One region of the Lysinibacillus sp. GbtcB16 genome, then DNA from elsewhere that is predicted to be linked to it. Evidence: riboswitches for the same ligand, from Rfam matches in the RefSeq annotation. Region 1 holds a riboswitch; each other region holds the start of a gene.
What was found. Region 1 has a riboswitch for thiamine pyrophosphate ahead of thiW (energy coupling factor transporter S component ThiW). Riboswitches for the same ligand answer to the same signal wherever they lie in the genome.

Region 1 (8,350 bases):
TGACGACTATTGAGAAGGGGAAACTTGTTGTTAAAGTAGATACACAGTTATTCCGTGGCGTACATTATGAGCTATCTACGTATGATAAAGATGGCAATGAATGGCTAGTCCATTCGTTGAAAAAAGCTGAAGTAGGGACAGAAATTGGCTTAGACTTTGATCCAGAGGCGATTCATGTAATGCGCTTAAATGAAACAGAGGAAGAGTTCGATAAACGATTGGAATCGTACGGAGACGACGAAGATGCAAGCTAAGACATCAAAATCAGCGTTATTTCCATATGTTTTATGGATTGCCCTTTTTGTTATCGCGCCGATTGCACTCGTTGTTTATTATTCCCTACTCGATTTACATGGCAATTTCACGCTCGATAATTATAAAGCGTTCTTCACTTCTGTTTACTTAAAAATGACATTAAGCTCGTTCTGGTATGCATTTTTAATTACATTCTTTACATTATTAATTTCATATCCAACTGCTTACTTTTTAACAAAAACGAAACACAAGCAGCTTTGGTTATTGCTTATTATTATTCCTTCATGGATTAATTTATTGTTAAAAACATATGCCTTTATCGGTATCTTTGGTTTATACGGGCCGATCAATGCATTTATCGAAGTGTTTGGCTTTGACCCAAAGCAAATGCTCTTTACAGATATTAGCTTTGTTTTTGTATCCGTGTATATTTTTATTCCGTTTATGATTTTACCGATCTTTAACTCTTTAGATCGTTTAAATCCAACACTTATTTATGCGTCTCGTGATTTAGGCGCATCTGCTTTTACAACATTCCGTCGCGTTGTTTTACCATTGACAATGGATGGTGTTAAATCAGGTATTCAGGTTGTCTTTATCCCTGCTCTATCACTTTTCATGATTACTCGCTTAATTGCAGGAAATCGTGTTATCACCCTTGGTACAGCGATTGAGCAGCAATTCCTTGTGACACAAAATTGGGGAATGGGTTCAACCATTGCCGTGTTCTTAATTTTATTTATGGTAATCATTATGCTTATTACGGGACAAAAAGATAAAGGAGGTCGCGTGCGATGAACAAACTTTCTGCATCAGCCAAAGTCTATTTAACGATTGTTTTTATCGTTCTGTATGCACCCATTCTCTATTTAATCTTTTACTCGTTCAATAGTGGTGGCTCCATGAATAACTTTGAGTCCTTTACTTTAGAGCATTATAAGGCTGTTTTTGAAGATTCAAGGCTACTTGTTATTTTAATTAATACCGTTATCGTAGCATTACTTTCAGCTCTAATTTCTACTATTATTGGAACGTTAGGAGCAATCGGTATTGTAACAGTCAAGGATTCAAAAATGCGTAATACATTATTGTCCTTAAACAATGTTTTAATTGTCAGTCCAGATGTCATCATTGGTGCAAGCTTTTTAATCTTATTTACAATGGTGGGCATTAAATTAGGCTTTGCTTCAGTATTATTAGCACACGTAGCGTTTAGTGTACCAATTGTAGTGTTAATGGTTTTACCTAAATTGTTAGAAATGAATAAATCACTAATTGATGCAGCATTAGATTTAGGAGCAACCAAAAAGGATGTTATGATGCGTGTCATTTTACCATATATTCAGCCAGGTATTTTTGCAGGTTTCTTCCTAGCTCTTACGTATTCCTTAGATGATTTTGCTGTGACATTTTTCGTAACCGGCAATGGCTTCAGTACATTATCGGTAGAAATCTACTCGATGGCTCGCGCGGGAATTTCTCTAACAGTTAACGCTATTTCTGGTTTAGTATTCTTTGTAACAGTTATCGTTGTGGTTGGCTATTACTTCATTACAAGTCGCACAAGCAAAAGAACGGAGGGACAACAATGAAGTCATTAATTCAAGCGACCATCGCTATACTTGTTGTTTCTGCCCTTTTATTTTATGCTGCTGATGCCTTAAGTGCTGGTGGAGGTAAGAGTGGAAAAGACACTTTAACCATCTTTAACTGGGGAGAGTATATTGATCCTGATCTATTGAAAGAGTTTGAAAAAGAAACAGGTATTCATGTCATTTACGAAACATTTGACTCCAATGAAGCTATGATGACTAAAATACAGCAAGGTGGTACAGCGTACGATATTGCTGTCCCTTCTGAGTATATGATTGAAAAAATGAAGGAAGATAATTTATTGATTCCTTTAGACAAAGCGAAAATCCCGAATTTAAAAAATATTGATCCATACTTTTTAGATTTACCATTCGATGATAACAATCAATATTCAGTTCCTTATTTCTGGGGAACAGTAGGAATTGTTTATAACCCAAAGCTAGTTGGGAACTTAGATTTCTCCTCCTGGGATGACTTATGGGACCCTTCACTAAAAAGAAAAGTATTTTTAGTAGACGGTGCCCGCGAAGTGATTGGGATGGGTTTAAATAGTCTTGGACACTCCTTGAATTCATTGGATAACGATGAACTGCGTGAAGCAACTGACAAGCTGATTACACTTGCGCCAAACGTAAAAGCGATCATTGGGGATGAAATTACGCCATTAATGATCAATAATGAAGCAACAGTGGCCCTCACTTGGTCTGGTCAGGCAGCGGACATGATGTCTGAAAATGAAGAGTTGGACTTTGCTGTTCCTGAAGAGGGTTCCAATTTATGGTTCGATAATATGGTTATTCCAAAAACCTCAAAAAATATTGATGGTGCACATGCCTTTATCAATTTTATGCTAAGTGCTGAATCTGGTGCTCAAAATGCCGATTATGTTGGCTATTCGACGCCTAATATCGCTGCGATGGACTTAATGGACCCAGAAGTAGTTGCTGATGAACGCTATTACCCTTCTGAAGAGCAACGTGATACATTAGAGGTCTACAAAAACTTAGGCCCAGATTACTTAGGTAAATATAATGAACTGTTTTTAGAATTTAAAATGAGTATTCGATAATTTATAAGAGCGATTTGGTCTAGAAACCAAATCGCTCTTTTTCTGTAAGCATTCAGTTGTTTGACTATATTCAAAAAGCAATTCTACTAGTAGCCTGTGGTAGATCATCTTCACAGCCCCCTCTCCTATAATCCCTTTGTCTATGTTTAAATTGCTAACAATCATTTGCACTTCTTTATCCATGAAAAGACCATGTATTCTACGTGCCATTACATCTGCTCATCATAGCTTCATCTAAACAATATTATTCACTTTTATCACGCTATTTCATTTCAACAAAAATTGCTTATAGGCAAAAGTCTATACGCTCTCACTTCCCCCTAACTATTCATGTTTATTAATCAATTAGATGATATTCCATTGTGAAGTTTTCTGAGAAAAAAACTTTTCTGAAAAACCATTCTAACGATCGGATCAGTTACAGCAATCTCAACTATTAGCCAGCTATAATTCTTTATGATAGACTGTACTATATTTGATTACATAAAGGGGGTTTTTCGATGACCCAGCAGAAGTCCAATAAGGCGGCTTTGTATATATTAATGTTTAATATGTTTATCGCAATGGGGAGTATTGGAATTATTATTCCTGTAATGCCGGAATATTTAAGAATATTTGGAGCAGCAGGACAAGTTCTAGGCATGCTTATTGCTACGTTCGCCTTGGCTCAATTCGTATTTTCTCCAATTGCTGGGAATCTTTCTGACCTGTATGGGCGGAAAAATTTAATTATTTTCGGTCTTATACTAACAGGACTTGCACAAATCGGTTTTGGCCTCTCTACAGATGTTTGGATGCTCTTTTTGGCACGCTTTTTAGGTGGCCTTGGCTCTGCATTTGTTGCACCTCCTATTATGGCTTTTGTAGCAGACGTGACAACTTATGAAGAACGCGGAAAAGGAATGAGTATGTTAGGAGCTGCAATGTCGTTCGGCTTTATGATTGGCCCTGGAATTGGTGGTTTCCTCGCAAAGGTTAGCTTACATTTTCCATTTTTCATGGCGGGAGCTGCCGCCATTTTAGCGTCTATTTTATCGTACTTTTTATTACCATCTACAAAGCCAAATACTGCGCAAAATAGACAAAAGCAAGATAATCTGGTGAAACAGATGGCTCGCTCTGTACATATGCCTTATTTTGTTATGTTAATTATTATGATGGTATTCTCATTTGGGATTGCTAACTTCCAAACAACCTTATCCCTATTTGTGACAGAAAAATTTAATTACTCACCTGGCGATATTGCTACCATTCTAGTTGTTGGTGGAGCATTTGGGGTAATCGTACAGATGTTTATCATAACGCCACTCTTTAAACGCTTTGGTGAAATGAAAGTAGTTTTGGTCAATTTATTTATTGCCTCCGTTGCTATTTTCTTAATATTATTTGTTTCAGGTTTTGCACTAATATTAGTTGTAGCAACCATTTTCTCAACGGCAACAACGTTAATTCGTCCAGCTGTTAATACACTCATCTCAAAACTTGCTGAAACAGAGCAAGGATTTGCAGCCGGCTTGAACAATGCCTATATGAGTCTTGGAAATATGATTGGACCCGCTTTAGCTGGTTTCTTATTTGACTGGAATATGAATAGTCCTTATATATTTGGTGCCATTATCTTATTAGCCTGCTTCTTCCTTGCCCTGATTTGGACATTGAAAAAGGCACCACAGCTTATGCATCCAGATTCACACTAATCATCAAAGCTTATTGACTATTGATTCAAGTATGTTACACTTCTAAAAAATAGAAAAATTTTTACCACTAGGGGAGTCTTTTAAAGGCTGAGACGTATATGGTTATATACGGACCCTTCGAACCTGATCTAGTTCATGCTAGCGGAGGGAAGTGGCGCTTCTTGCTATTTTCAGTGTATAAGCAAGGCCGCTTCCTGTCGTTTGAAGGAAGCGGCTTTTTTCATTTTCCTAGTGGCTAAAACGAAAAGGAGCGCACCTATCATGTCTATTCGAAAATTAACAATTATGGCTTTATTAGTAGCGATTGCCGTTGCAGGCTCTACGTTCATCTCCATTCCAACTGGGATTGCTCGTGCCTACCCTATACAGCACGCTATTAACGTAATAGGAGCCATTATACTTGGACCCTTACCTACAGTTGTAGTGGCCTTTGTGACGGCTATCATTCGTATCCTTACAGGAACAGGCTCACTGTTAGCCATTCCTGGTAGTATTATTGGTGCATTATGCGCAGGGCTTGCCTATAAATATAGCTGTAAAATGTGGTTAGCCGGTATGGGTGAAGTGATCGGCACTGGTCTTCTCGCATCACTTGTAGCAGTACCCTATGCAAAGATACTTATGGGCACATCCGTAGCGGCCTTATTTTTCATGCCTGCCTTTTTAATATCAAGTTCAATTGGAGCAATCTTAGGTATTGTAGTAGCTAGCAGTTTGCGTAAAACGGTGCTAGTAAAATATTTTAATTCCCGCTCTCTTTATTAAAGAACGTCGTTGATATAACTTAGAGGATTTCTCTCCATGCATATATACAAAAAGCAGTGCGAAATAATTCACACTGCTTTCATCTAACTAAATTATTGGCGTTTTTTCATACCCTTTAATAATTGTGCTACATTCGTATCTTCTGCCTGTACGGGGGGATTTTCTACAAGTTGCCCCTTTTTCTTTGGCTTCGTTAGGAAATTCCAGCCAAAGCGTCTTATTGTAATATCAATAAAGAATAAGAGCATACCTGCAAGGAGAAGCCATGTCGCAATGTTTTGACGATCCGCCCCTCGCTTTGTAAAGTCACGGAACACTTCTTGTGGTTCTTTTAAAACAGCACCACCAGTTTGTTCGGTTAATTCTTCTATTAATTTATCATTAGCAGGAAGAAGTTCATACTCAGCACTATAGGGAACACTTAATCCAGCCTGATAAATCGTTTCCTTTTCATCAGCGATACGGAAGAAGATTAACCCCGGGTCAGCTTGTACTACAGCACGAACCTGAGAGGCTGATATAGTTTCAAGCTGTGTGTCTAACTCTTCACCAGCTTCATTAACCGCAACAATATCTAAAAAGGCTGCTTCATTTGTAGGATCTGTAATCATAAAGGACCCATCTGATTCTATTCTTACATCATAGGCAACATCATTATAACTTGGGAGCATTTGTGAAATAAGCGTTTGCCAAAATGTGCCCCAGTTTTGCCATCTTGCCCAGTCGCCTGACCACTTTCCTGTTGAATCAGAAGTGAATGCGAATGTTTTGCCAAGACCGTATTGCCATTGTGCTAACACCGGATCTTCTTTTTCGCTTTCAGCCACGACGGTAGCACCCTGCTTTGCGGTTGTTCCGATATAAGCATTCATTTGTGGAACCCCATTGGCAAATAGTGTATTCCATCCCCCTGCATTATAAAGTATTGGATAGAATGGGTTATCCTCAATGTACGTACGGGAAATCATAGCTGTTTCACGAGATAAAATGGAAGGAATAGTTTGCTCATCGATAACATTGTAGAAACGTCCGCTTCCCATCTCACTCAGAGCTTCCAATAAGTTAGCATCCGCATCTTGACCAATAGCCACTGTCGATAAAGTTATTCCACTATCTTTTCCTTGTTCAATTAAATCTTCATAATTTCCTGACTGTGATTGTCCATCTGTTAAAAGTATAATATGCTTACGTTGCAGTTTTATATCTGCTAGGTTTTCATATGCTTTTGCAAGTGAACCATAGATTTCTGTCCCGCCTCCCGGTGTAACAGATAAAATGGTATCCACTGCCTCTTCTTTATTGTTCAGAGGACCAGTCTCTATAATTTCCCAAGGCCGATCATCAAATGCTATAAATCCTAATGTATCTTCATCACGTAGCATCTCAACTGAACGTGCTGCCGCTTCCTTCGCAAGCTCTAGCTTGGATCCTGACATACTACCAGAGCGATCTAATACAATGACAAGTCCTAATGAAGGTAATTGTTCTTTCCCCTTAATTTCCATTTCAACAGGTAATAATGTTTCAATTGGCGTTTTAAAATAACCACCTAAACCAAAGCTATTTTCTCCACCAACCATTGCAAAACCAACACCAAAGTTTTTGACCGCTTGCTCTATCACACTCATTTTCGCCTCACCGACTAAATGTCCTGGCACATTATCGAAAATAATGGCATTATATTGCAAATAACTGGAGAGTTCATTTGGTAAGCTTTCAGGTGATTTTACATCATAGGCTATTGATTGCTGACCGAGTGCCTCCGCTATTGGTGAAGCTGTTTCATAGCCATTCACAATGAGTAAATGTGGTTCGCTTTGTACCATTGTGACACTTGTTAATTTATTGTTTTCAAATATTGCGTCTTGTCCTACTTGAACAACGGCTTCATATTTCACCAGCCCTTCACCAGTCGCTGCATGTTTATAGGTAAACATATTCGTTCCTTCGGCTAGCTCAACTGCCTCACGATGAATCAGTTCATCATTTTCATATAATAGTAGCTCGCCCTTTCCAGCTGAAGTTGCATGCACTTCTGTTACCAGTTGTTGTTGCTCACCCACATAGGCAACTTGTGGGGACACAAAGCTTTTTAATGAAACATCATTCACAACAGGCTGACTAAAGGGCACAACATCCACACTAATATTGGAGCCTTTAAACTTCGTGGCGAAATCTAAAGCATTGCCCTTTGTCTCATTGCCGTCTGTTAAGAGCACTAAGCGTGTTGCTTTTTTCGGATCTATAATACCTGTGGCAAGTTGCAGGCTTTGTTCTATATTCGTTTGATCAGTAGCCTTTATTTCCGTAAACTTTGGTACTTCCTTTAATGTTTTAGTCAAAATGGCTTCTGTTTGTAATGTTGATGAGAATGAATACAGCCCTGCAAGCTGTTCGTCTTTTTTCGATTGTAAACTATCCTGTATAAACTGTACCATCTCATCCTCAGTCCCATTCATGGAAGCTGAGCGGTCAATTAGATACACGATTTGTTCTTCTTTTATAGGTAATAAAAGATACGGCCCTGCCAATGCGAAAACTAAACAGCCTACCGCAAGCATGCGAATCATAAGTACGATAGCATGACTCTTTTTTAGTCGCTGTCGTTCTCGCCAATAGGTCCAACCAAAATAGATGAGCAATGGAAGTAATAGCAACAATATTAATGGCATATCAATTCGTAAATCCACGACGTCGTTGCACCTCCCACTCTGAAACAAGTAAAACTAAAATAATTAGAATTAGCCAAGGGACAAAAGAAGCCTTCGAAATCTCAGCCTTTCCGTTATCAGAAATATCCCCTAATGCATAGCTTGTTCCTTGTTCAATAACACGTTCTTGCGCCTGCAATTGTACAATAAAATGTTTTTCTTCATTATTAGAACGCACAAAATAGATGCCTGGTTTTGTTGGCGCAGTTAGCATACCATCCGTAACTAATGAAAGAAATTCATCTTCTTGTGAATATACA
Region 2 (8,350 bases), 1.6 Mb from region 1:
TACCGCCACTATATAAAGTTTCTAAAGGGACTGGCAAAAAAGAAGTAATTGAATATGCTTGGACAGAAAACGATTTACAAAAGGCCATCAAACAAGTTGGAAAGGGTTACATATTACAGCGCTATAAAGGTCTTGGTGAGATGAATGCAGACCAGCTATGGGATACAACAATGAACCCTGACACACGTACATTAATTCGTGTCACAATCGAGGATGGTGCACGTGCAGAGAGACGTGTCACGACATTAATGGGCGATAAGGTAGAGCCGCGTCGTAAATGGATCGAAGCCAATGTAGACTTCGGTATGGAGGATGATGCTAACATTTTAGAAAATGAATTCATCCAACAAGAGGAGGGCCAAGCATGAGTAGCACAGAAAAGTTTCAAGATTTACCTTTAGAAGAAGTAATGGGTGACCGTTTTGGTCGCTATAGTAAATATATTATTCAAGACCGCGCGTTGCCAGATGCACGTGACGGTCTTAAACCTGTACAGCGTCGTATTTTATATGCGATGTTTACAGAAGGCAATACACACGAAAAACCTTTCCGTAAATCAGCTAAAACAGTCGGTAATGTAATCGGTAATTACCATCCACACGGAGATAGCTCTGTCTATGAGGCGATGGTACGTATGAGTCAGGATTGGAAAGCTCGTCATATGCTCATTGAAATGCATGGGAATAATGGTTCAGTTGATGGAGATCCGCCAGCTGCCATGCGTTATACTGAGGCAAGATTATCTGCGATTGCGGGTGAAATGTTACGAGATATCGGGAAGAAAACGGTTGAATTCGTACCAAACTTCGATGATCAGGATATGGAGCCAACTGTTTTACCAGCACGTTTCCCTAATTTACTAGTCAACGGCTCTACAGGGATATCTGCGGGTTATGCAACAGATATTCCACCTCATGCACTAGATGAAGTGCTGGATGCTGTATTGATGCGCTTAGACAAGCCTACTGCAACAGTGGATGAATTAATGACAGTACTCAAAGGTCCAGATTTCCCAACAGGCGGTATTATTCAAGGTGTGGACGGCATTAAAAAGGCATATGAAACAGGGCGCGGTAAAATTATAGTTCGTGCGCAGGCTGTGGTGGAACCTATTAAGGGTGGCAAAGAGCAAATCGTTGTTACCGAATTACCATACGATGTGAATAAAGCGAATCTTGTAAAAAAAATTGATGAGCAGCGTGTAGATAAACGCCTTGAAGGGATTGCTGAAATTCGTGATGAATCTGACCGTACAGGGTTACGTGTCGTAATCGAGCTGAAAAAGGATGTTCCTGGACAAGGGATTTTACAGTACTTATTTAAAACAACAGATTTACAAGTAGCTTACAATTTTAATATGATTGCGATTCATAATCGTCGCCCAACGATGATGACATTGCCATTATTATTGGATGCCTATATTACTCACCAAAAAGAAGTGGTCACAAATCGTTCTATATATGATTTACAAAAGGCTAAGGATCGTTCCCATATTGTAGATGGATTAATTAAAGCATTGTCTATTTTAGATGAAGTCATTGCGACAATTCGTTCTTCTAATGATAAGAAGGATGCCAAGCTTAATTTACAGGCAAAGTTCGATTTTACCGAGGTACAAGCAGAGGCGATTGTGAGCCTGCAATTATATCGTTTAACGAATACCGATATTACAGAGCTCCGCCAAGAACAGGATGATTTAAATAAATTGATTGCCAAGCTAGAAGGAATTTTACAAAGCGAGGCCAAGCTTGTACGTGTCATTAAACAAGAATTACTAGATATTAAAAAACGCTTCACAGAGCCGCGTCGCTCGAGAATTGAACAAGAAATAGAAGAAATTAAAATTACATTAGATGTCCTTGTTCCAAGTGAAGAGGTTGTGGTGACTGTCACGAAAGATGGCTATATTAAACGTACTTCTACACGATCCCATGCCGCTTCCAATGGTCAAGATTTTGCGATGAAGGATTCCGATTATTTATTGTATGAAGCAAACTTAAATACGCAGCATCATCTATTGTTATTTACAAATAGAGGGAATTATATTTATCAGCCAGTTCACGAATTGCCTGATATTCGTTGGAAGGACCTTGGTCAGCATATTTCTAGTATTGTGCCAACAAGTGAAGATGAATCAATTATTGCCGTCTATGGCTTTGAAACATTTGAACAACCAAATACGTATATTTTAACTGCTACGAAAGATGGACAAATTAAACGTTCACCGCTCGCAGATTATGCAGTGACGCGTTACTCGAAGCCGATTAAAACAATGAATGTTAAAGCGGGCGATGCAATGATTTATGCATCATTTATGACGGATGATGTGGAATTGCTCTTAACAACTGATACGGCGTATGCTATTCGATTCCCTATCGAGGAATTACCGGTTACTGGTGTGAAAACAGGTGGCGTTAAAGGGATTACGTTAAAAGATGGAGAAGCTTTAGTTGGGGTCAATGTTCTACAGCCAGATGAAACACAATATGTCGTTATTGTGACACAACGAGGGGCTGTCAAGAAAATGAATGTCGCAGAGGTAGAAGTAGCGGGTCGTGCCAAACGCGGCCTTAAAGTCCTAACAGAATTAAAAGCAAATCCTCACCGAATTGTCGCTGTTATTCAAGCGACAGACGATGAACAGGTTGTGATTGAAACTGAAAAAGGCGTCCAAGAATTTATTGATGTTCATGCATTGACGCGTGCTGATCGCCATTCTAATGGTTCATTTAAAGTGGATATTGCAACAGATGGAGCCATTTCCCATGTCTTAACGGCCAAAAAAGAACAAAAACCAAGCTAAAACTATGCCCAGTTTCTATCTAGTAGAGCTGGGCTATTTGTTGGAGTGGAACAACTATCTAAAAATAGCATCTTGTCATTTTAGATCAACTATGGGTATAATAATCATCGAAAAGTTCATAGCGAAAGAATGTAGGGGGGCTAGTTATGGCTAGCTGAGATTGTGTCCGATAGACACTGACCCTTTGAACCTGATTTGGCTCGTACCAGCGTAGGGAACATCTATTCAAAAAAGCAAAAGTTTTGGAGATTGATTGCAATACGTCTGGGAGGAATCCTAGGCGTTTTTTTGTTTTCCAAGCAATATCTTACCAACCGTATATTACGCTTTCTTCTGGTGACAACATTCATTCATGAACACTTTCATATTACAAACTGGGAGGACTTAGCATGAAAAAATGGTTATTTATTCTATTAGCGGCACTATTGATGTTAGTGGGCTGTAGCGACAAGGAGGACAAGCAAGCTGCTGATACAAAGAAAAAGGTGTCAGTGGTTCTCGATTGGACACCAAATACGAATCATACAGGATTGTATGTTGCGAAAAAGCTCGGTTATTTTGAAGATCAGGGCTTAGATGTTGAGATTATTATGCCAGGAGAGGCAGGAGCCGATCAGCTCGTAGCTTCTGGTAAGGCAGAATTTGGCGTGAGCTATCAGGAGGGCATTACACAGGCTCGTGTTCAGGCTGTGCCACTTGTCTCAATAGCGGCCATCATCCAGCATAATACATCTGGATTTGCTTCTGTAGCATCAAAGGGTATTACATCTCCAAAGGACTTTGAAGGAAAAACATATGGTGGTTGGGGAGCGCCACTCGAACAAGCCGTATTACAATCATTAATGCAAAAAGAAAACGCTGATATAAATAAATTAGATATTGTCAATGCGGGAGATTTAGATTTCTTCACGATGATGAAAAAAGACATCGACTTTGCTTGGATTTATTATGCTTGGACAGGGATTGAGGCAGAGCTTCGTGGGGAAAAGATTAATATGCTGTATTTAACAGACTACAGTAATCAGTTAGATTACTATACACCTGTTTTAGCAACTAATGAAAAAATGATTCAAAACAATCCAGACATCGTCAAAGCTTTTGTTGCAGCTGCATCGAAGGGCTATGAATATGCGATCGAGCATCCAAATGAAGCGGCTGATATTTTACTAGAAGCGGCACCTGACTTAGATAAGGAGTTAGTGCATAAAAGCCAAGAGTGGTTGGCTGATAAATATCAGGACGATGCTAAACAATGGGGAGAGCAAAAGTTTTCAGTGTGGGAAAACTATGCTAAATGGATGTCGAGCAACAAAGTATTAGAAGGCGAATTTGATGCTAAACAAGCGTTTACGAATGAGTTTTTACCAAAAAAGGAGGCCAATTAACATGGCAAATTCATTGATCAGTGTCCAAATCATTCCAAAGACAGAAAAGTATGAGGATGTCATCCCTTATGTAGATGCGGCCATTGCAGTTATTGATGCATCTGGTGTGAAGTATGAGGTTCATCCACTTGAAACAACGATGGAGGGTGAGCTTCCAGTGCTTCTTCAAATCATTGAGAAAATGAATGTTAAGATGGTCGAGCTAGGAGCCATTAATGTCATTACACAAGTAAAAATTTTATATCAACCAAACGGGATTACAATGGCTACATTAACGGAGAAATATCAATCATGAAACGGGCATTACAAAAAGGAAGGACGATAATTTTTATCGCCTTCCTCTTATTCATATGGGAGCTTGTTGTGCATATAGCTGATGTTCCTCCTTGGCTCCTTCCAGCACCAAGCATAATTGTAGTAGAAGGCTTTCAATCGTATCAGACGTTCCTGCCACATGCTCTGGCTACCGTGCAATTAGCTTTACTAGGACTTGCTATTGGGGTTGGCTGTGGTCTAACAGTGGCAATTGTTTTGCATCGTTTTACTTTTATTCGGTCATTATTTTATCCGATTCTCATTATGTCGCAAAACATACCGATTCTTGTGTTAGCACCCCTCCTTATTATTTGGTTTGGCTTTGGCTTATTACCAAAGCTTATCATTATTTGTCTTGTTTGCTTTTTCCCTATTGTCATTGCGGCAATGGACGGTTTTCGCCAAACAGCACCCGAGTTAAAGCATTATTTTGAAATGATTGGTGCAACGAAGGCTCAAACGTTTTGGAAACTAGAATGGCCACATGCCTACCCAGCAATTTTTTCGGGTGTGAAAATTGCTGCAACGTATAGCGTAATGGGGGCAGTCATTGCGGAGTGGCTTGGTGCGAAAAAGGGAATTGGTGTATACATGACCTTAGCACAATCCTCCTTCCGTACAGATCGAGTGTTTGTCGCAATTTTTGCGATTGTCTTGTTAAGCTTATTGTTATTTAGTAGTATTCGTTTGCTTGAAAAATTAATGGTAAAGGGGAGAGGTTATCATGCTCAGCATTCAAAACATCGCTAAGTCCTTTAACAGTCTACATGTTCTTGATGATATTTCCTTTGATGTCAAGGATGGTGAGTTTGTGGCCATTGTAGGTCCATCCGGCAGTGGTAAAAGTACCCTTTTTCAATTAATTGGTGGGGTCTCTTCGGTTGATCAAGGGGCGATTTTATTAAATGGAGAGGAAATCCAACGAAAAAGAGGAACAATTGGCTATATGCCACAGCAGCCCTGTCTACTGCCTTGGCGTACTATTTTAGAGAATGTAACAATTGTTGAGGAATTGCAGCAAAAGCCTAATGTTGAACGTGCAAAGGGGTGGCTAGAAAAGGTAGGACTTGCTTCCTTTAGCCATGCTTATCCAAACGAGCTATCTGGAGGGATGCAACAACGTGTATCCTTCATCCGTGCCATTGTCAGTGATAAACCTATTTTATGTCTAGATGAACCATTTTCTGCGCTCGATGAATTTACAAGATTGGAAATGCAGGCATGGCTACTGTCCATTTGGGAAGAACATCGGAAATCCATCTTATTTGTCACACATAGTATTGAGGAGGCACTCTTTTTAGCAGATCGTATACTTGTTTTATCGAAACGGCCAGCAACGGTGAAAAAAGAAATCATTGTGCCATTTGAGCGTCCTCGCAAAGAAGAAATTCGTCATTCGGCCACATTCACAGCCTTGAAGCAACAGTTATTCAAGTATTTACAGGAAGAAAAGGGGGATTTGCATGTTGATTGATGCCCATATTCATTTAGATCAGTATAAGGACGTGGAAATACCTTCTTTATTGGAAGAAGTAGAGGCACTAATTGCGGTGAGTATGCAGCTGTCCTCCTGTCAAAAGACGTTGAATTTAGCGAAGGTCTATCCCAAAGTGAAGGCAGCTTTTGGTTTCCATCCCGAACAGCCTTTACCGAGTGAAATAGAAGAGAAAGCTTTATTTAAATGGATTCGCGCCCATAGTGATGAGATGATAGCAGTCGGTGAGGTCGGTTTACCTTATTATTTAAGGCAAGAACAAGTTTTGGATGTTCGTCCGTATGAGGCTTTATTGGAACGATTTATCGTATTGGCGAAAGAGTTGGGCAAACCGATTGTATTGCATGCTGTGTATGAGGATGCTATCGTGGTGTGCGATTTACTAGAAAAGCATCAGCTTCGTCAGGCACATTTCCATTGGTTTAAAGGGGACGAAGCAGTTGTGAAACGCATGATTCAGCAAGGTTATTTTATCTCCATTACGCCTGATGCATTGTATGAAGAGGAAATTCAACAGTTAATTCAAATCTACCCGATTGAATTGATGATGGTTGAAACAGATGGTCCATGGCCGTTTGAAGGTCCATTTACAAATAAACCCACGTCTCCGTGGATGATGCATTCGACGATTGAGGTAATTGCAGCCATTAAGGGATTGTCTATACAAGAAGCGGCTCAAATTATCACTCAAAATACGACAAACTTTTATCGACTTTAAACTAATTTTGTAAGTGATACTTGTGTTTTCTACAATAATAAAAGCAGTATAGGATACAAACTAATGATCCGTATACTGCTTTTTATGTTTAGTAAAATCATGCTTCAATTTCTCTGTCTTTGTTTTGGTGGTGCGTTCATGTGTACTGAAGGAATTGGTTTGGCGATTTTTCTCTACATCCTTGCCAACAGTTCTTTTTATATGCATCCGCTTCTTTTTCGCCCCAGATTGAGCCATTTTCATTCCCTCCTTTTAACAATTATAGTAACGAAAATGAAAGAAAAAGTAAAACCTCGTAAGCAAGAACTTACGAGGTTTATGACATAGATTTAGTGAGATACGTCCTGTACAGAAATACCTGTGTTTGCTTTAACGTCAACTTCACGATATTTTGCATCATCAGTTTCTTTAGAAAGTAATGTGCCGATGAAACCACCAAGGAAACCAAGCGGTACAGAGATTAGGGCAGGGTTCGTTAACATAATTAACGGATCACCCACAAAAATCGCTTTGCCTTCAACTGGATTCCATACGTTTGGTGACATAGCTACTAATACTAATGCAGAGATTAAACCTGTTAACATCGCTGTAACAGCACCAGCTGTATTAAAGCGTTTCCAATAGATTGTATAAATAATAACTGGAAGGTTAGCAGAACCTGCAATACAGAATGCTAAAGATACTAAGAACGCAACGTTTAATGTTTGTGCACCAAGTGCTAATAAAATGGAAATTATAGCGATCGTAATTGAACCGATACGAGCTGCAAGAACTTGCTCTTTTTCAGTAATTTTACCCTTTTTAATGATTTGCCCATAAATATCATGTGATAGGGCAGAGGCACCTGAAAGTACAAGACCTGCTACTACCGCTAAAATTGTTGCGAATGCTACCGCACATACGAATGAGAATAGAATGTCGCCACCTAGTGCTTCTGCAAGAAGTGGGGCAGCCATATTACCAGCAGCGTTTGCCGCGATAATATCTTCTTTTCCAACGAATGCTGCTGCACCGAAACCTAAGAAAATTGTTAAAACGTAGAAAATACCTACAATCCAAGTAGCCCAAATAACAGATGAACGAGCCGTTTTTGCATCTTTTACTGTGAAGAAACGCATTAAGATATGTGGAAGACCCGCAGTACCTAATACTAATGCAATTAACATAGAAATTGTGTCAAGTCCATTTGTATATTTTAGACCTGGGTTTAAATAAGCAGCACCACTGTCAGTTGCTGTAGTCATTTCTTTAAACATTGTTGCAATACTGAAGCCAAATTCTTTTAATACTAAGAATGAGATAATAACTGTACCTAGCATTAAAAGACAAGCTTTAATAATTTGAACCCATGAAGTTGCTGTCATACCACCGAATAATACGTAAGTTGTCATCATGAAACCTACGATCAATACAGCTACCCAGTAGTCGATCCCTAAAAGTAATTGAATAAGTGCTCCTGCACCAACTAGTTGTGCAATCATGTAGAATAAAACAATTGTAATAGTGCTTAAAGCAGCTGTTCCACGTACTTTTGAGTTATTGAAACGAGCTGTAATCATGTCAGCTAAAGTGAATTTTCCAAGGTTACGTAATGGCTCAGCAACGATGTATAATACCACTAAGTAAGCTACTAA
Region 3 (8,350 bases), on a different contig from region 1:
AACGCTATTAAGATGCTAGTAGAAACAGATTTTGCAATTAGTGAGATTGCTCATTTAAACGGTTTTGATGACCCGAATTATTTTATTAAAATATTTAAACAACAAATCGGTATGACCCCTCATCGATACCGAAAAAACTAAAAAGAACGTTGTAGATAATTTTCAATTAGTCGTTTTCATTTTCAATAAAGGCTTGTGTTATGGGTATTAACTCTTATACTTTTTTCATTTACAGTATAAATACTGTTTATATATAGTTTATTTAACAACAAATTTAGGACGATAATTAAGTATAAATAAGCTCTTTGCTGCATATATTTATATTTTATATCTTACTATAAAAATTCTTTAACGATAATTATTATAATGTACTAGCAATTCTATTTTATATTTGTTATAGTTATAGACGAAGAGTTTGACTTACATTATTTTCAGGAGGTAACTAATATGACAAACGCAAATGATCGTAGCCGTCGTTTTACAACAGCAGGTGGTGCTCCAGTAGTAAGTAACCATGACTCTATGTCAGCAGGTCCACGCGGCCCTCTATTACTTCAAGATGTATGGCTAGTTGAAAAACTAGCAAACTTCAATCGTGAAGTAATCCCTGAACGTCGTATGCATGCGAAAGGTTCAGGTGCATTTGGTACTTTTACTGTAACGCACGATATAACTCAATATACAAAAGCTAAAATCTTCTCGGAAGTGGGCAAGAAAACTGATATGTTCGCACGATTCTCCACAGTTGCTGGTGAGCGTGGTGCAGCAGATGCTGAGCGTGATATCCGCGGCTTTGCCCTTAAGTTCTATACTGAAGAAGGCAACTGGGATTTAGTAGGAAACAATACACCAGTATTTTTCTTCCGTGATCCACTACACTTTACAGATTTAAACCACGTGGTCAAACGTGATCCACGTACAAATATGAAAAACGCTAATTCTAACTGGGATTTCTGGACGCTATTACCAGAAGCACTTCACCAAGTTACAATTGTAATGTCCGACCGTGGTATCCCAACTGGTTACCGTAATATGCACGGATTTGGTTCGCACACATATAGCTTTATCAATGCTGATAATGAGCGTGTTTGGGTTAAATTCCACTTCCGTACAGAACAAGGCATTAAAAATTTAACAGGTGATGAAGCAACTGAGGTAATCGGTCAAGACCGTGAGTCTTCACAACGTGATTTATATGAAGCCATCGAAAAAGGCGATTTCCCTAAATGGAAAATGTATATTCAGGTTATGACAGAGGAGCAAGCTCGTGAGCTACCATACAACCCATTCGATTTAACAAAAGTATGGTATAAAAAAGATTTCCCATTAATTCCTGTAGGTGAGTTTGAGTTAAATAAAAACCCGGACAACTACTTTGCAGAAGTGGAACAAGCTGCCTTTGCACCATCTAACATCGTCCCTGGTATTAGCTTCTCACCAGATAAAATGTTACAAGGTCGTATCTTTGCCTATGCGGATGCACAACGCTACCGTTTAGGTGTAAACCACTATATGCTTCCTGTTAACGCACCAAAGTGTCCATTCCGTACTTTCCACCGAGATGGCTCTATGCGTTTTGACGGCAACCTTGGATCAACACTAGGCTATGAACCAAATAGCTATGGTGAATGGGAACATAATTTAGACCATAAAGAGCCTGAGTTACGCATTGATGGTCATGCAGGAATTCATGATTTCCGTGAAGACGATAGTAATTACTTCGAGCAACCAGGTAAACTTTTCCGCCTAATGACTGCGGAAGAACAACAACGTCTATTTGAAAATACGGCTAATGATATGGCTTCTGTTGAGGAATTCATCAAACGCCGTCACATTCTTCACTGCTATTTAGCTGATCCAGCATATGGTGAAGGTGTCGCAAAAGCAATGGGTCTTTCATTAGAAGGTATGGATCTTACAAATCCATACGTAAAACAACCAACAAACGTTTAATATTCCACTTATTATTGATATCCAAATCCAACTTTTCTCCATGTGAATGTATAATTCACATGGAGCTTTTTTGTATTCGTCTAGGTTTAAGCGTTCATTTCTATTTGCAAAGGCATATATTCCTTTTTTTCATCTCCCTATTAAGTTATGAAACCAACATAAAAAAGGCTCGTGTCTAGAAATAAACACAAGCCTTGCATTATTATTATTGGTAGATTTGACTACCTGCCTTTTTAAACTCCGCTGACTTTTCCCTCATACCTTCATGGATGGCTTCTGTTGTATTTAAATCCTTTTCCTTAGCATAATTACGAATATCCTGAGAAATTCTCATGCTACAAAATTTAGGCCCGCACATTGAACAAAAATGAGCCGTTTTGGCTCCTTCAGCTGGCAATGTTTCATCATGATATTCTACTGCACGCTCTGGATCAAGAGAAAGGTTAAATTGATCGCGCCAGCGGAACTCAAAACGCGCTTTGGACAGTGCATCATCCCGTTGCTGTGCACCTGGGTGGCCCTTTGCTAAATCTGCAGCATGTGCAGCAATTTTATAAGTAATAACCCCTACTCGAACATCCTCCCGATTAGGTAAACCTAAATGTTCCTTCGGTGTCACGTAGCAGAGCATAGCTGTACCAAACCAACCAATCATTGCTGCTCCAATAGCAGATGTAATATGGTCATAACCTGGCGCAATATCTGTTGTCAATGGACCTAATGTATAGAAGGGAGCTTCCTTACAAACCTCTAATTGCTTGTCCATATTTTCTTTAATCAAATGCATGGGAACATGACCTGGACCCTCCACCATTACTTGAACATCATGCTTCCATGCGATTTCCGTTAATTCACCTAATGTTTCCAGCTCCGCGAATTGTGCTTCATCGTTAGCATCCGCGATTGACCCTGGGCGTAAGCCATCTCCTAATGAGAAGGCTACATCATAAGCTTTCATAATTTCGCATATTTCCTCAAAATGAGTATAGAGGAAGTTCTCTTGATGATGGTATAAGCACCACTGCGCCATAATGGATCCACCCCGAGACACAATGCCCGTTACACGGCTTGCCGTAAGAGGAACGTAACGTAAAAGGACACCTGCATGAATAGTGAAATAATCTACCCCTTGCTCCGCTTGTTCAATAAGCGTATCACGGTACACCTCCCACGTTAAATCCTCAGCGACACCATTCACTTTTTCTAATGCCTGATAAATTGGTACTGTCCCAACGGGTACTGCAGCATTTCGAATAATCCATTCTCTCGTTGTATGAATATGCTTGCCAGTTGATAGATCCATAATATTATCAGCACCCCAGCGTGTAGCCCATGTCATTTTTTCGACCTCCTCTGCAATCGAGGATGATACAGCTGAATTTCCAATGTTCGCATTAATTTTCACATGGAAGTTACGACCGATAATCATTGGCTCTGCCTCTGGATGATTAATATTGGAAGGCATAATAGCTCGGCCTGCTGCAATCTCTGAACGTACGAAATCTGGGTCCATATTTTCGCGTATCGCTACAAATTCCATCTCAGGTGTAATAATTCCTTTTCGAGCATAATGAAGCTGTGTGACATTTCCATCCTTTTTTGCACGTAAAGGCTTTCTCACCAATTCCGGAAAGACGTTTTCATGGATACGCGGATCATCAGCGCGACGGAAACCATTATCCTCCGGTTTAATCGTACGCCCTCCGTATTCCTCAACATCCCCTCGCTCTTGTATCCAAGTACTTCGTAAAGCAGGTAAGCCCTTTGTAATATCCACACGAAAGGCCGGATCTGTATATGGGCCACTCGTATCATACACCCGAATGGGGGCATTTTCTTCATCTCCAAAGCTACCAGTCGTCGGACTTAATGCAATTTCACGCATTGGTACTAAAATATCTGGACGAGATCCTTCCACATAAACCTTTTTACTTCCTTCAAAGTTAGACATAATCGTAATGTTCTTTTCACTAATTGCTGACATGAGCTACTTCTCTCCCTTAAATGTATTTTAAGCAAGGACCGAATCTAGCTCACCCAACAATCAATACAATAAATAAAGGCCGAATCCAAAATAATAATTGGATCCGGCCATGAATGTAAAGGGTCTATTGATTGCACGTAATAGGCAATAGCTTCTTAACTTTCCCACGCTGGTATGAGCCAGATCAGGTCCAAAGGGTCAAGAAACCTCTATGCGTTTCCCTCTCAGCCTGACTCATCAGACTCCCCTAGTTAATACTATTCAGTTTGATGCTAGTGTAGCAGATATTGCTAAGAGATGGAAGATATCATTAAAATATTTTCTATTAGGTAAACAATACATCCGCAATATAAATCACAATCGTGACCGTTATACAACTCACAATGGTTGAGAATAAAACAGTTTGAGCAGCTGTTGCGGACTCTACATCATATTCTAATGCTAGACTTGAACTGTTGCGGGATGTGGGAAAAGCACTCGCTATAAATAATGATTGTGCCACAACCCCATCTAAACCTAGCGCATAGATAATGACTAAAGCCACGGCTGGTCCGATAAATAATCGTGTGAAGCAGCTGACGAATACTGTTTTATTAAACATCGTTTTGATCTCCAGCTGAGACAATTGGGCTCCTAGCGTGATTAATGCAACGGCAATAAAACCATCTGCTACATGGTCTATTGGTATTTTAATAAACTGCGGAATGCCAATATCAAAATAATTCATGGCCACTCCGATTATTAGAGCGTGAATAATAGGCATTTTTATAAAATCCTTAAAAATCGTCATGCCCGATTTAGTAGAGGAAATTAAATTATATAAACCATACGTATATGTTGTCATGTTTTGAAAGATAACGAGTATAACCTGGATGGCTACACCGATAGGTTGAGTGGCAAAAATCATTTGAGCTACCGGAATCCCATAGTTCCCAGAGTTAATGAGTACTACACTATTTTTAAAAACAGCCGCCTCAGTTTTGGCGAGGCCAAGCCCTTTCGCTAAAAAGTGACTAAGCAGCATTTGACTCCCGATAAAAAGTACAACAAACAATCCGACTTCTCCTAGAACAGACAGCTTTATATTCGTCTCATATAAATTAATAAATACAGCGGCTGGCATAAAACAATATGTAATAAGCTGTGATAATGCTTTTAAATTAAAGCGAAATTTCTTTTGTAGAATAGCACCTAGTACAAGTAATACTAAAATAGGTGCGACAATTTGAAAGAAAATCATTCCAAGATACACCATATTGATGTCCCTCCTCCCTTTTAATAGTAGTGTCGATCATGCACTAGGTCAATGCCACTTACTTTCATAATTAAAACCGTTGACTTCCACTACGGACGGGGCGCGCCTTGTTCATATGGTTGAAAAGATTCAAAAAATCAAATCAATGAAAGAGAACAATGTACACAATGTAAGAATTACCTAAACTCATTCATTTAGGACTGTGTATGATTGGGCAGCAAAGAACTATTTTTAATGAAGGATAAATAAAAAGGGAATCGAGCATGATCTTCTCGATTCCTTTTATCAAAAAGTCTGAGCTACCTTTAGATTCTAGGTGGCCTTTTTCTTTACGCAAGCTTAAATCTATTAACAACCTCTTGCAGTTCATTAGAGATATCATTCATATTTTGCATAGACTCTGCCACTTTTTGCAATTCAGCTTGTTGGTCCATTGCAGAGGCACTTACTTGCTCAGCAGAGGCCGCTGTTTCCTCTGAGATTGCCGAAATACTTTGAATGGACATAATCGCTTGATTTTTATGCTCTAACATAGTAGACAACTGTGTCATTAGTTCACTAATAGAAGTTGCAATTGCACGTGACAAATCACTATTATCTTTAAAGGCCAATTGCGTGCTTTGTACGGACTCATTTTGAGATTGCATTAAGTCTGCATTTGATGCAATGACTGCAACTGTTTGCTGAGAATTTTCTAAAATACTTTCTACCGTGCTTTTAATAATTTCTGTTTCAGTTTTTGATTGCTCTGCCAATTTTCTTACTTCTTCCGCCACGACGGCAAAACCTTTTCCATGCTCACCAGCTCGTGCAGCCTCAATACTTGCATTTAAAGCTAATAGATTAGTTTGCTCCGTAATGCTTTGAATGGAGGCAATAATTTGATTAATATTGGCAATATTAGAAGCTAGCGATTCCATTTGCTGCTGAATACGGCCGTTCATCTCATTCGTCTCTAAATTATGTTCATGTAAACTTTGAACCTCTTGCATGCCTTTTTCTGTTGTCACATTTGTCTTGTGAGATAAATCGTCCATTTCATTCGAAAGTGCAGTAATGGCGTCTATTTGTTCCGATAAATCCATCATACGATAGTTCGTTTCTTCAGTATCTTCTGATTGCTTCGATGCACCCTGTGCAATTTCATTAATGGCTACTGATACCTCTTGACTAGAGGACACGATTTCAGTAAACGCCTCATGGACCTGATTAGAAGATTGGTTCAATAGAGTCGTGGAGTTTAACACGGCTTTAATAGCACTATTAGTTTTTTCCAACATATTATTATAGGCCAGTGCGACTGCCCCAATTTCATCTTGTTTAATATATTTCTCCTCTACTTTTTGTGTTAAATCTCCTGCTGCTGCTGTTTCAATTGAAGCACGTAAAAACTTGAGCGGCTTTAACTGTTTGTAAATAAATAGTACACTTGCAGCAGTCATCAGGGCTACCATTATAATGGATGCAATAATCGTATATACAAATACATGGTTATATGTTTCTAAAATTTTTGATTCAGCTAATACGATTTGAACGGTCCAAGTTTCGTCAATGTCCTCTAAAATCATTGGAGCAAACACATTATAAGCTTTATCCTTTAGTTCATTAGACTCTATGTACATACTTGTTAGCTCGCCGTTTTCCATTGTCTTACTTATGCTTGTCCAAGCAGAGTCATCTTGCATATTTTGACCGTCCAGCTCTTTACCGAAACTGTTAGCTGTTAGTACACCGTTATTTGTAATAATTGCTGCATAGCCGCCTTCCGGAGCAACAGACATTGTCAGCTCATTTAAATAATCTATCGACACATCCGCCGTCAATACACCAAAAAACTTCCCTGAAGCATTGACTAATGGTACAGAAATTGTGGTCATTAGTACGGTTTGACCGTTTACACTATAGTCATAGGGCTCCGTTAAAACAGTCCGTCCCTCTTCTTTTGGTACCCAGTACCATTGGGATACATTTTTATCATCTACACCTTCAATAAGAGTGGTCGTTATTTCATTCCCATTTTTACTTAAGTATGGCCCAAAACGTTTTTTGGAATCTACCAATGTAGCCTCATCATTTGGGTTTACAATAAGAGAATTCTGTTCAAAGATAGCTCCTACCCCTAATAAATCATCATTATTGGCTAAATTATTTTCCATGATGTCTAAAACACCTTTGGTAGATAGCGTCTTATTCTTCTCCATACTTTCAACGATCCGTTTCGTTGTTTGTAATGTTGTATTGGCTTTTTTAAAGCGCTCGCTCATAATCGCCGCTGATGATTCAGCCGTTTGCAATGTTCCATACTCTGCATCTTTAACACTTTGCTTTTTTATAATAATCCCCGTTGTCACTGTATAGGATAAAAATAATACTAGAAACAATCCTATTATTAGGGAAGATAGTTTCAATGCAATTCCTCTTGATTTCTTCATCACAAACACCCCCACTTTTATAAATAATCATAATGGATGGAAGGTCGTATCTCAATAAAATATTTAGCGAATAAAGTAGAAATTTACATAATTATAGATAAAAATACAGGCATATTAATAGATTTTCCTTATATATTTCAAAGTACTTATGACTCATTCGAGTTGCACCAATTAGTAAAACATACACTTAAAATACTAAATTATAGTAAAATATGGTATATTATTTATTAGATAAAATGATTGGAGTGACTTGCATGACAAATAAAGCGCTATCAACATTAATAGCCACGGCGATGACAGCGACACTAGTATTACCAGTGTCTACTGCACAAGCCTCTTCTTCCCTAAATCAATCAAGCTTATATGAAGCACAGTTTCAAGTTGCAGCAACAAAAAAAGTGGTCGGCAATGCCGTAACGATTAAAAACATTACAAATGATACGGTCATTACATCAAACGGTACATTTAGAATCCACAATGATTTAAAGCCCCTTTTTGATCATTCAAACAAAACAGCATTAACGAATGCATCGGCCACCATTGTCGTAAAAAACAAGCAAATTATTGATGTGACATCATTAACATTAAATAAAGCTGGTACGAGCAAAAAATCAGTATATTTTGATGGGGGTGACGCTCATGTTTCTGGTGATGTTACTGTGAACGCAGATTATGTAAACATACAAGACATTACAATTGATGGTCAGCTAATCATTACAAACAGAG

Region 2: it holds a riboswitch for thiamine pyrophosphate, as region 1 does, so the genes downstream of both, KVT27_RS09215 (ABC transporter substrate-binding protein) here and thiW (energy coupling factor transporter S component ThiW) in region 1, are expected to answer to the same signal.
Region 3: it holds a riboswitch for thiamine pyrophosphate, as region 1 does, so the genes downstream of both, thiC (phosphomethylpyrimidine synthase ThiC) here and thiW (energy coupling factor transporter S component ThiW) in region 1, are expected to answer to the same signal.

The regions. Positions count from the first base shown of each region.
Region 1 is NZ_JAGXJV010000001.1:244,753-253,102, reverse strand. It holds gene KVT27_RS01250 (ABC transporter ATP-binding protein) at 1-254, shown strand, start outside; gene KVT27_RS01245 (ABC transporter permease) at 244-1,053, shown strand; gene KVT27_RS01240 (ABC transporter permease) at 1,050-1,847, shown strand; gene KVT27_RS01235 (ABC transporter substrate-binding protein) at 1,844-2,917, shown strand; gene KVT27_RS01230 (MFS transporter) at 3,418-4,614, shown strand; TPP riboswitch at 4,674-4,781, shown strand; gene thiW (energy coupling factor transporter S component ThiW) at 4,876-5,379, shown strand; gene KVT27_RS01220 (VWA domain-containing protein) at 5,472-8,069, opposite strand; gene KVT27_RS01215 (vWA domain-containing protein) at 8,053-8,350, opposite strand, start outside.
Region 2 is NZ_JAGXJV010000001.1:1,834,133-1,842,482, reverse strand. It holds gene parE (DNA topoisomerase IV subunit B) at 1-368, shown strand, start outside; gene parC (DNA topoisomerase IV subunit A) at 365-2,803, shown strand; TPP riboswitch at 2,927-3,037, shown strand; gene KVT27_RS09215 (ABC transporter substrate-binding protein) at 3,193-4,188, shown strand; gene KVT27_RS09210 (thiamine-binding protein) at 4,190-4,483, shown strand; gene KVT27_RS09205 (ABC transporter permease) at 4,480-5,253, shown strand; gene KVT27_RS09200 (ABC transporter ATP-binding protein) at 5,228-5,977, shown strand; gene KVT27_RS09195 (TatD family hydrolase) at 5,967-6,716, shown strand; gene KVT27_RS09190 (hypothetical protein) at 6,777-6,953, opposite strand; gene KVT27_RS09185 (solute symporter family protein) at 7,046-8,350, opposite strand, start outside.
Region 3 is NZ_JAGXJV010000008.1:110,285-118,634, reverse strand. It holds gene KVT27_RS19955 (response regulator transcription factor) at 1-141, shown strand, start outside; gene KVT27_RS19950 (catalase) at 448-1,953, shown strand; gene thiC (phosphomethylpyrimidine synthase ThiC) at 2,159-3,937, opposite strand; TPP riboswitch at 4,082-4,196, opposite strand; gene KVT27_RS19940 (AEC family transporter) at 4,263-5,192, opposite strand; gene KVT27_RS19935 (methyl-accepting chemotaxis protein) at 5,522-7,624, opposite strand; gene KVT27_RS19930 (hypothetical protein) at 7,879-8,350, shown strand, end outside.